3 regions of the Bradyrhizobium sp. OAE829 genome follow, and region 3 is predicted to be linked to each of the others. Evidence: predicted binding sites of a transcription regulator. Region 3 holds the regulator's gene; each other region holds the start of a gene.
The links. Region 3 encodes LexA, which represses DNA repair genes until DNA is damaged. Its sites were predicted from a motif close to TGTTCNNNNTGTGTTCNG; they were not measured.
Positions count from the first base shown of each region.

Region 1: ABIE49_RS23565 (helicase-related protein) is a predicted target of LexA. The motif match lies at 1,847-1,864, and genes of this name have one in related genera.
Region 2: ABIE49_RS30675 (PA0069 family radical SAM protein) is a predicted target of LexA. The motif match lies at 1,369-1,386, and genes of this name have one in related genera.

Region 1 is NZ_JBEPOE010000001.1:4,888,624-4,892,426, reverse strand. It holds gene ABIE49_RS23565 (helicase-related protein) at 1-1,755, opposite strand, end outside; gene ABIE49_RS23560 (DUF3108 domain-containing protein) at 2,182-2,997, opposite strand; gene rpmB (50S ribosomal protein L28) at 3,390-3,698, shown strand.
Region 2 is NZ_JBEPOE010000001.1:6,361,707-6,365,509, reverse strand. It holds gene ABIE49_RS30680 (VOC family protein) at 1-41, opposite strand, end outside; gene ABIE49_RS30675 (PA0069 family radical SAM protein) at 187-1,347, opposite strand; gene ABIE49_RS30670 (glycosyltransferase) at 1,504-2,076, shown strand; gene ABIE49_RS30665 (bifunctional helix-turn-helix transcriptional regulator/GNAT family N-acetyltransferase) at 2,195-3,124, shown strand; gene moaB (molybdenum cofactor biosynthesis protein B) at 3,388-3,803, opposite strand, start outside.
Region 3 is NZ_JBEPOE010000001.1:518,323-522,125, forward strand. It holds gene ABIE49_RS02385 (HAD-IA family hydrolase) at 1-409, shown strand, start outside; gene ABIE49_RS02390 (molybdopterin molybdotransferase MoeA) at 422-1,633, shown strand; gene lexA (transcriptional repressor LexA) at 1,889-2,596, shown strand; gene ABIE49_RS02400 (hypothetical protein) at 2,825-3,064, shown strand; gene ABIE49_RS02405 (hypothetical protein) at 3,203-3,625, shown strand; gene ABIE49_RS02410 (ComEC/Rec2 family competence protein) at 3,668-3,803, opposite strand, start outside.

The DNA of each region.
Region 1 (3,803 bases), 4.4 Mb from region 3:
GTCGTCGGCCGCGACGAGTTTAGCCACCGCATCGCCGGTCCAGCGGATGGTGCCGTCTGACGTCAGCACGAACGCGTCGTCGGGCGCTGCGGCGAGTTTCTCGGCGCGCGTCTCGATCTCGCCGGCCAGCACCTGCTGTGCTGCCGCCTGCAACGCCTTGGCGTCGCTTCCGGCCTCCGCCGCATCTGGTGCAAAGGTGAATCCGTCGAGGCGGCCGATCACATGGCCTTCAACGATCACTTCGCCGGTCTTGCCGATTTCCGTATTCAAAACACTGTTCTCCCGCAGGCGGCGCATCAATACACTGGTACGGCGGTCAACGAAACGCTCCGTTAGCCGATCATGCAGCGCATCGGACAATTTATTTTCGACCTCGCGCGTGATCCCCTGCCAATGATCGGGGTCACCCAGCCAGTCCGGCCGGTTGGCGACGAAGGTCCAGGTGCGGATTTGCGCGATCCGGCCCGACAGCGTGTCGATATCGCCGGTGACGCGGTCGGCCTGGTCGACCTGGGCCGCGAACCATTCGTCGGGAATCCGGCCCTTTTTCATCAGGAAACCGTACAGCGTGGTCACCAATTCTGCATGGGCGGCCGGCGCCAGGCGCCGGTAATCCGGGATCTGGCAGGCCTCCCACAGCCGTTCCACCGCTGCCGGCCCGTGCGCCATTTCCCGCACATCGCCGTCGCGTGCCGCATGATCGAGCACGCGCAGATCCTCGGCAATTGGCGCGCGGGTCAGCACTTCGTGCTGCGGCGAGAGCGCCAGCGAGACCTGCAGGCTGCCGAGCGAGGCGAAATCCAGCTTGGAATTGCGCCACTGCAGCATTTTGACGCTGTCGAACGTGTGGTTCTGCAGCGCGTTCACCAGTTCCGGCTCGAACGGCGCGCAGCGGCCCGTGGTGCCGAAGGTGCCGTTGCGCGTGGCGCGGCCGGCGCGGCCCGCGATCTGTGCAAACTCGGACGGATTCAGGCGGCGGAACTGGTAGCCGTCGTATTTGCGGTCGGAGGCGAACGCGACGTGATCGACGTCGAGGTTGAGGCCCATGCCGACGGCGTCGGTGGCGACGAGATAATCGACGTCGCCGTTCTGGAACATCTCGACCTGCGCATTGCGCGTGCGCGGTGACAGCGAGCCCAGCACGACGGCCGCACCACCATGCTGGCGGCGGATCAACTCGGCGATCGCGTAGACTTCATCGGCGGAGAACGCGACGATCGCGGTCCTTCGCGGCTGGCGCGTGATCTTGCGGTCGCCGGCGAATTCAAGCTGCGACAATCTGGGCCGCGTGACGATCGACGCGCCCGGCAGCAGCCGCTCGATGATGGGCCGCATCGTCGCTGCCCCCAGCAGCAGCGTCTCGTCGCGGCCGCGGCGGTGCAGGATGCGATCGGTGAACACATGCCCGCGTTCGAGATCCGCCGCGATCTGGATTTCATCGACCGCGAGGAACGACACGTCGATATCGCGCGGCATCGCTTCCACCGTCGACACCCAGTAGCGCGGGTTCTTCGGCTTGATCTTCTCCTCGCCGGTGATCAGCGCGACGCTCTCAACGCCCGCGCGCGCGGCGATCTTGTTGTAGACCTCGCGCGCGAGCAGTCGCAGCGGCAGGCCGATGATCCCGGACGAATGCCCCAGCATCCGCTCGATCGCCAGATGCGTCTTGCCGGTGTTGGTCGGCCCCAGCACCGCGGTAACGCCGGCGCCGGGAGCGCGTTCATGTCCAAACGTGGACGAGTAGGAGAAAGCCATAATTTGCAGGTGTTTCTTTGATTCTCAGCGGCGCCGCGCGGTTTGTTATGTGTGTCAGTTTGCGACGGTGATGCGGTCGCGGCTTAAGCTCTGGAACGAGTCTAGAACGAATCGCGAAGGAATCGCTGACTCTTACTTAAACTGGCTTCGTTCACCGCAACATCCAGCGTTAGCGCTCATGATGCGGCACTAGATCAAGTTTGCCTGGGGTCCACAAGGCGGGGTTTTCAAGCGAATTCCTTAAAAGTTGAGAGGGCTCGGAGTCGAATCAGAAAGGGTGAAGAGTCAATGGGATTCCTCGCTTGTCATGCCCGGGCTTGACCCGGGCATCCATCAACAAACATGGCCCTTATCCGAAGCGGATGGATTGCCGGGTCAAGCCCGGCAATGACACAGGGACCCGAATGCACTCCGTTGTTCCTGCCGTTACTGCGTCTTCGCCACCCGGGGCGGCGCGGCTGTGGTGACAAAACTCGTGGCTTCCAGCATCGCGGGGCCGAACGGGGTCGGGATCGTCATGCGGAACGGAACCAGGATGCGGGTGCCGGCGATCGGCACGAAGGCGATCTCGATGTTGCGCTGGGCGGCGAGGTGCTTGATCACGGGCCGATCGGGGATATAGCCCGCGATCGGCGTGAAATAGACCGCGCAGACCACCGCCGGCCCATGATAGCCGCGCTCGGCCTTCACATTTTCCATGCGCTTGTAGTCGAGCTTGAGGTCATAGCGCAGCCGGCCGTCGAAGATGCCGGTGCCGGTGCGGCAGGCCTCCGGCGACAGCGGATCGCCCGTTCCGGGCACGCGGATCATCGCGCCCGTCATCGGATCGAGCACGTTTTTGCGGTGCGCTTCGGTCACGACGATGCGGTCCGGATCGACCGGCGGCTCCGGATCGATGGTAAAATCCTTCACGCCCCCGTTCGCGATCACGAGGCGGATGGTCTCGGATTTCTTCGAACTCGTGGTGGTCGCGGTATAGGCGTTGGCGACCAGCGCCCCACCCACGACGCGGCCCTGGGAGGCGCCGGAACCCTTGCCGCCCGAAAACGCCTGTAATAGCCCGGTGGAACCGCCCTGCGCGGAGGCGGAAAACGCATCATCGCCGATTTCGATGGTCCAGGTGCCCTTGCCGACGGGAATGCCCGCCAGCGACGCCTCGTAATGGGCATCGAGCCGGCCCTGCGCGGAGGCATCCAGCGGCGCCAGCCACAGCAGCGCCCCGGCCGCAAGACTGCCCAACAGGCCGAAACGATGCGAAATGGCACGTGTGGTCACGTAACTGACGGTCCTGCTGGCGCGAGCTCTTGTTTATGTAATCAGAAATATCCGGCAATCAACGCGTGGCTGGTTTCTCGCGGTGGCTCAATCCGCGGGGAACAGGGATGTGGGCGGGGATTGCGCCCTTTATATGGTCCTAACGCCTTGATATCCTTAAACCCTTGTAATGGCTTCCAAACCGCCAACGCCACCCTCTCGCGGGTGCGCAAAATCTTAAGCGAAACCCCGCAAAACCTTGACGCCTAGGGCCTTCAGCCCTATACGTCCGCGGTTCCTGGAAATGGACATGATTTTGGACCCCCGCGCGGCGCCATGATGCGCTGCCAGGTTGCGGGGATGGAAGAGGATTTTGTGCGATGTCTCGGCGCTGCGAACTGACGGCCAAGGGCCCGCTGGTGGGTAACAAGGTGAGCCACTCGAACATCAAGACCAAGCGGCGCTTCCTGCCGAACCTGGTCAACGTCACCTTCATCTCGGACGCACTCGGCCGCAACGTCCGCCTGCGCGTCTCCACCAACGCGCTCAAGAGCGTCGACCACAATGGCGGCCTCGACGGCTACCTCCTCAAGGCCAAGGCCGACGTGCTGTCGCCCCGCGCGCTGGATCTCAAGCGCGCGATCCAGAAGAAGGTCGGCAAGCCGGAATACGTGAAGAAGGCGAGCTAAGGTTTAGCTCCGCTTCATAGCGGTTGAGAGTTTTGAACGGCTGGGTCGAAGGACCCGGCCGTTTTTGTTTTTGGAAAGTACCGGAGAGCATCGACAACTACCTCT
Region 2 (3,803 bases), 5.8 Mb from region 3:
ACGGTGAGGCGTGGGATTGGGGCTGTCATTTTCTTGCTCATGCTGCCTCCACATTCGTCATTGCCTGCGACAAACGCGGAGCGTTTGCGCAAGGGAGCAACGCGACGAAGCTATCCATGCTTCTTGCGCGGATGCATGGATTGCTTCGCTGCGCTCGCAATGACGGCGGAAAGATTCCCCGTTGTGTTAGAACAAACTCAACTGCTGTCCGTTTCGCTTCGGCTTGACGAAATGGTCGGTGGTCAGTTTCAGGCGCCGCTTGTTCAGTCCAAGCTTCTCGCAGGCGATTTCGAAGCGGCGTCCGATCATCCAGGCCATCGGCCCGGTTCCCTTCATCCGGGTTCCCCATTGCGAGTCGTAGTCGCGGCCGCCGCGCATGTCGCGGATCAAAGTGAAGACGTGGCGATAACGGTCGGGATAATTCGCCATCAGCCATTCGCGGAAGAGATCGCGCACTTCCAGCGGCAGCCGCAGCAGCACATAACTCGCCTCTTTCGCGCCGGCATGCGCCGCGGCATCGAGGATGCGCTCGATCTCGGAATCGTTCAGCGCGGGGATCACGGGCGCGACCATGACTGTTGCCGGAATGCCGGCCTCAGCCAGTTGCCTTATCGCCTCCAGCCGCTTCGGCGGTGTCGAGGCCCGCGGCTCCATGGTGCGCGCGAGTTTCGGGTCGAGCGTCGTCACTGACAGGGCGACCTTGACCAGATTGCGTTTTGCCATCCGCTGGAGGATGTCGATGTCGCGCGTCACCAGCGCCGATTTGGTGACGATGCCGACCGGATGGCCGGCACGCTCCAGCACTTCGAGAATGCCGCGCATGATCTTGTATTTGCGCTCGATCGGTTGATAGGGATCGGTATTGGTGCCGATCGCGATCATGCGCGGTTCGTAGCCCGCCGCCGCCAGTTCCTTTTCCAGCAACTCCGGCGCATCGGGTTTGGCGAGCAGCTGGGTTTCAAAATCAAGTCCGGGCGACAGCCCGAGATAGGCGTGGGTCGGCCGCGCGAAGCAGTAGACGCAGCCATGCTCGCAGCCGCGATAGGGGTTGATCGAGCGGTCGAAGCCGATATCGGGCGAGTCGTTGCGCGTGATGACCTTGCGCGAGGTGTCGAGCCCGACCGTGGTCTTGAACGGCGGCAGGTCTTCGAGGCTCTGCCAACCGTCGTCGAAGGCGACGCGCGCCTCGGCCTCGAAGCGGCCGCTGTCGTTGGACTGGGCGCCGCGGCCGCGCCGCCGCTCGCGCTCGATCGCGACCTCGAGCTCAGGAAAAGGAGTAGCACCCGCCGGTTCGGAGGGCGCCGTGACCGGCGGGTGCTTGAGGGCATGAGAGGATGCTCGGCTCATGCTTGGAACGTAACACGTCTTTAGAACAAAGCAAGAACAGCAACGACAAATCCACACGAGAGGTGCCGCAAAAATCCGCATGCCAACGGATGTTTTGAATGTGACAAGGTGATAACAAACGGCGTTTTTCACCGTTTGAGCCAACGAAGCCTCATTATGCTGAGCGTGATCATCCCCACTGAAGGCGTCGAACAGCCCGCCGTCGCCACCCTGGCGGCGCTGGTGCCGGGCGCCGCTGCCGGTTTGATCCGCGAAGTGGTGCTGGTCGACCGTTCCGCAAGCAGCGTGATCGAGCGGGTCGCCGACGTAGCCGGCTGCCGCTTCATGGCCTTCGAGGGAACCCGCGCTGCGGCGCTCGCCGCCGGCGCCCGCCAAGCGCGCTCGCCATGGCTGATGTTCCTGCACGCCGGCGCCGTGCTCGACTCGGGCTGGATCGAAGAGACCGCGCAATTCATCCAGAGCGTATCGAGCAGCGGCAGGCCTCGCGCTGGAATCTTCCGCTATGCCCGCTCGCCTTACGCCGATGCCGGCTTGCGCGATGGCCTCAAATTCATCGCCCGCATGGTCACGGGACCCTCGGCGGAACAGGGCCTGCTCATCGCGCACGATCATTACGACCGGCTCGGCGGCTACCGGCCGGACGTCCGCGGTTCCGAAGCCCGCCTGCTGCGCCAGCTCGGCCGGCGCTCCCGCACGATGCTGCGCAGCCGGGTCATGGTGGTGGCCTAAGCCCCCGAGCCCAGACACAAAATCGCGAAAACAACCCCATGCAAAGATAGAATGGGCACCGGAATATACTTGCCAAAGTCAAATATTTATCTGACAATGGCAAGTATCGAGGTACGCCATGTCCCAAAGCAATTCCGATGAAGCAGTCGCGGCGGTCCGCGCCTTCAACCGCTTCTACACCCGCAAGCTCGGCGTGCTCGACCAGCAACTGATGAAGAGCCCGTTCTCGCTCAGCGAGGCGCGGGTGCTGTACGAGCTCGCCTACCGCGAAGACCTCTCGGCCAAGGAGATCGGCGCTGAACTCGGGCTCGACGCCGGCTATCTCAGCCGGATCGTGCAGAACTTCGACGAGAATGGCTTGATCACCCGCAAGCCGCTGCCGGCGGACCGGCGGCAATTCCAGCTCGCCCTGACGGCCAAGGGACGCCAGACCTTCGCCAAGCTCGAACGCAGCATGCAGGACGACATCGGCGCCATGCTGGCCGCGTTGCCGCGCGGCGGCAGCCAAAAGCTCGTCGGCGCGATGGCCGAGATCGAGCGGCTGCTCGGCATATCAGGCGCGGCGGCGGCGCCAGCGATCCTGCGCACCCACCGCCCCGGCGACATGGGCTGGGTAGTGCAGAGCCACGGCGCGTTCTACGCCAGCGAATATGGCTTTGACTCCTCGTTCGAAGCGCTGGTGGCGGAGATCGCGGCGAAATTCCTGACCTCGTTCGACGCCTCGCGCGAGCGTTGCTGGATTGCCGAGCTTGATGGCGTCCAGGTCGGCTCGGTGTTTGTGGTCAAGCACAGCGACGACGTTGCCAAGCTGCGCCTGCTGCTGGTCGATCCGGCCGGACGCGGCCAGCGATTGGGCCAGCGGCTGGTCGCCGAATGCGTCGCCTTCGCGCGGGCGACCGGCTATCGCAGGATGACGCTGTGGACCCAGAGCATCCTGGTCGCCGCGCGCAAGATCTATCAGGACGCCGGCTTCAAGCTGGTCGCGACCGAGCCGCATCGAAGTTTTGGCCAGAGCCTTGTTGGCGAGACCTGGGAACGCGAGCTGTGAAGCCGGGGCGTCGCGACACGCCGCGGCGCGTCACGCCGGACCTGCTCGATTTTTACAAGGCGAGAGCAAAGCAGCTCCGCGATGAAGCGTTCCGGGAGATGTGGCGGGGGTTGTGGGCGCTGCTGACGAAGGCCGTTGGGCGGCGATAATTCTCTCCTTCGTCATTCCGGGGCGCGCGAAGCGCGAACCCGGAATCTCGAGATTCCCCTGTGCGCAATTGCGCACCTGAGGTTCGATGCTGCGCATCGCCCCGGAATGACAACTCAGACCGACGCCCCCTTGGCCTTCGGGCGGCGCAGATGTTCGTCGAGCCGCGGCATTATCTCGACGAAATTGCACGGGCGGGTGCGGTAATCGAGCTGGGCGGCGAGGATGCCGTCCCAGCCGTCGCGGCAGGCGCCGGGCGAGCCCGGCAGGCAGAAGATGAAGGTCGCGCCCGCGACCCCGGCGGTGGCGCGGCTCTGCACCGTCGAGGCGCCGATCTTGGCGTAGCTCAGCATGTGGAAGGCGGTGGAGAAACCGTCCATCCGCTTTTCGAACAGCGGCTCGACCGCCTCCGGCGTGACGTCGCGGCCGGTAAAACCGGTGCCGCCTGTCGTGATGATGGCATCGACACCGGGATCGGCGATCCATCTTCGGATGATGACGCGGATCGCATCGACGTCGTCGACGATGATCT
Region 3 (3,803 bases):
CTCGCTCGGTATCGGCATATCCGACGCCGAGTTCCTGGAAGGCTGGAACGCGATCTTCGCCGGCGAAATGCCCGATATATCAGCATCGCTGGCGCGCGCCGGACAACGCCTGCCGCTTTATGCCTTCTCCAACACCAACAACGCGCATGTCGTGCATTTCAGCCAGGCCTATGCCGGCGTGCTCGGCCATTTCCGCGAAATCTATTTGTCATCGACGATCGGGCTTCGAAAGCCCGATGCGGCGGCCTATGATCATGTCGTCAAGGCGATCGGTGTTCCCGCCTCCCGCATCGTGTTCTTCGACGATTCCGCCGCGAACATCGACGGCGCGCGGGCGCGCGGCCTGGCCGCGGTGCATGTGACAGGGCCGGATGACGTCGCAAAGGCGCTTGCCGCGCTGGGAATTTGAGAGGGTGTTGCCGTGGCCCTGATGCCGGTCGTTGATGCACTGGCCGCGATCCTTGCGGGCGCCGATCCGTTGGCGGAAGAAATGGCCGCACTCGACACCGCCTGGCATCGCGTGCTCGCGCGCGACCTTGCGGCAAAGCGCACGCAGCCGCCGCAGGCGATGTCGGCGATGGACGGCTATGCGGTGCGATCGACTGATGCCGCCGACCTCTCCGCGCGGCTGAGGGTGATCGGCGAAGTCGCGGCGGGCCGCCCGTTCGAACGCAAGGTGGGGCCCGGCGAAGCAGTCAGGATTTTCACCGGCGGGGTGATCCCTGATGGCGCCGACGCCGTCATCATCCAGGAAGACACGGCCGCCAGCGGCGAGCACATCACGATCACGGAAACCGCCAAACCGGGACGGCATATCCGCGCCGCCGGCGCCGATTTCCGCGAGGGCGATGTGCTGCTTACCAAAGGAAGCCACCTCACCGAACGCGATCTGTCGCTCGCCGCCGGCATGAATTATCCGGAACTCGCCGTGATCAGCCGCCCCAAGGTGGCGGTGCTCGCCACCGGCGACGAGCTGGTGATGCCGGGCTCGAGCCCCGGCCCCGGCCAGATCGTCTACTCCAACGGCTACGCGCTGCGCGCGCTGGCGCGGGCCGAGGGCGCCGAGACCATCGATTTCGGCATCGCCGCCGACACGATCGAGGCGACCACTGACGGCATCCGCCGCGCCCGCGCATCCGGCGCCGACATCCTGATCACGATGGGCGGCGCCTCGGTCGGCGACCACGACCTCGTCAAGCGCTCGCTGGAGGCCGAGGGCGTCGCCATGGCGTTCTGGCGCATCGCGATGCGGCCGGGCAAGCCGATGATGCACGGGCGCCTCGGGGCGATGCGGGTGATCGGCCTGCCCGGCAATCCGGTCTCGTCCTATGTCTGCGGTTTCCTGTTTCTGGTGCCGCTGATTCGCGCGCTGTCGGGCCGAAAGACCATCCATCACGCGCGCGAGACCGCCCTGCTCGGCCGCGATCTTCCCGCCAACGACCAGCGCGAAGACTATTTGCGCGCACGGCTCGAGCGGCGCGAGGACGGCGCGTTGATCGCGGTGCCGGTGAGCCACCAGGATTCGTCGCTGCTTGGAAATCTCGCTGCGGCACGGGCGCTTTTGATACGTCCGCCGTTTGCGCCGGCGGTGCCGGAAGGCACGCCATGCGAGTTCCTGCGCCTGCCGGAATGACGTATCGCGACGGAATGTTCGGGCGAACGCGGCGCGCGTTCACCTGAAATTAAGTGGTTGCGGAACATGTATCGAACATATAGTGTCCGTTCATGATTTGTTTCGAGAGCTAGTGTCTACAAACGGGAGTTTTGGACTTCCGAATTTGAGACCGCACTCGCAACCGAGAACCGCGAATCTGAAGAACCGCGAAACTGAAGATCGCGAAATTGAACGACCACGAACTACGACGCGCCAACCGGGGGATTGCTCGAGATGCTTACGCGCAAACAGTATGAACTTCTGCGTTTCATCAACGAACGGCTCAAGGAAGCCGGCGTGCCGCCCTCCTTCGACGAAATGAAGGATGCGCTCGACCTCCGCTCCAAATCCGGCATCCACCGCCTGATCACCGCCCTGGAAGAGCGCGGCTTCATCCGCCGTCTGCCCAACCGCGCCCGCGCCATCGAAGTCATCAAGCTGCCCGAGCTTGCGGGCGCCGGTAACGGCAACGGCCGCCGCGGCTTCACCCCAAGCGTCATCGAAGGCACGCTCGGCAAGGTCCGCGCCGCCAGCGCGCCCGCCGAGGACGACGGCAACCGTCCGGTCGCCGTTCCCGTCATGGGCCGGATCGCCGCCGGTACGCCGATCGAGGCGCTGCAGACCCGCAGCCACACCATCAGCGTACCGCCCGACATGCTCGGCTCCGGCGAACATTACGCACTCGAAGTACGCGGCGATTCCATGGTGGACGCCGGCATTCTCGACGGCGACATGGCGCTGATCCAGCGCAACGAGACCGCCGACACCGGCGATATCGTGGTGGCGCTGATCGACGAGGAGGAAGCCACCCTGAAACGCTTCCGCCGCCGCGGCGCATCGATCGCGCTGGAGCCTGCCAACACCTCCTATGAAGTCCGCATCCTGCCGCCGAACCGGGTCCGGATTCAGGGCAAGCTGATCGGGCTGTACCGGAAGTACTGAGGGCGGCCCGCGTCAGATGCAAGCCGCGTGCGGCATCGCAAAAAGCCCCGGCCGTCGACCGGGGCTTTTCGTTGTCCGGAAGTTGGTACAGCCTTAACCGTCGCGGTGCGCCTGCACGCGTCCCACAATTGCCCAGAACGCAGCAAAAACTGGCGGCGTGGCGCGCTGTTTGGTTTGAGGCTTTTGCTCAAAGGCGTGCGAACGGGGGGACGAGACGTGGTCAGCAATATGATCACCAAGATCACCTGGCAGAGGGCGGGCCTGGTGACCGAGCCGGGCCGCTACATGCTCCGGTTCGGCTGGCTGACAGTGACGGCGGAAGATCTCGCGATCTGGCAGCAATATCCGGAGGCCGCCTTCACGCTGGTCGCGCTGCCCGGGATTGCCGACGACGGAAGGGAGCAATTCCATCTCGGCGCCTTCGAACTGCCGCTGCCGCCGATGCCCGAAAATCCGCAGCCGCCGTAGCGCGTTTGTGATCGGGCACGCCGGCCTTTCCGTCGCACTATTGCCCAGAACGGGAATAGACTTTGCTCAAGTCCACTCTGATAGAGGCCAGCGCCTCGAGGGAGGCCGGGTCTCTATCTCTTACGAGGGAGCGATCCGATGTGTGACTATAGTTTGCACGCGATGGCAACGCGTCCTGCTGAGGTCGGCGAGACATTGATTTCGACCACCTTCCGCGGCACCTCGACCCGCGGCTTTGCCAGCGAACGCGATCCCGCAGTTGCGGTCTGCATGCTGCCCGGGACCGAACTGGCCTTCGCGCAAGACGTCAAATACGACAACCGCTGGATCTGGACGCGGACGATCGGTTTTCGCGTCGGCAAGTTCAACACCATTGATCCGCACATCAAGGAACGGCACCACGACGCAATCGAATTTCCCGACGGGAGCCATGTGCTGGTGACGCAGCTTTGCGAGGGCCAGCGCGTCACCGTGCTGCAATTGCCGGTGGTGCATCCGATTCCCGAGCGCGCGGCAACGAAGGCGGGCACGGCGACGACGACACCGCTTTCCACCGGTTGAATTCCGCGCCGCCGGTCGCGCCCCGCCGGGGAACGTGAATCCTTATTCCTCGGCCTGCAGGTCCGCTTCCGACGGGGTCGCATCGACCGCACGCGGCGCCGCACGGCGCGGCGCGAGGATGGTTGTCTCCGCGTCACCCTCGCCCGCGATCGCCGGCGACCATGGGCGATCGACGCCC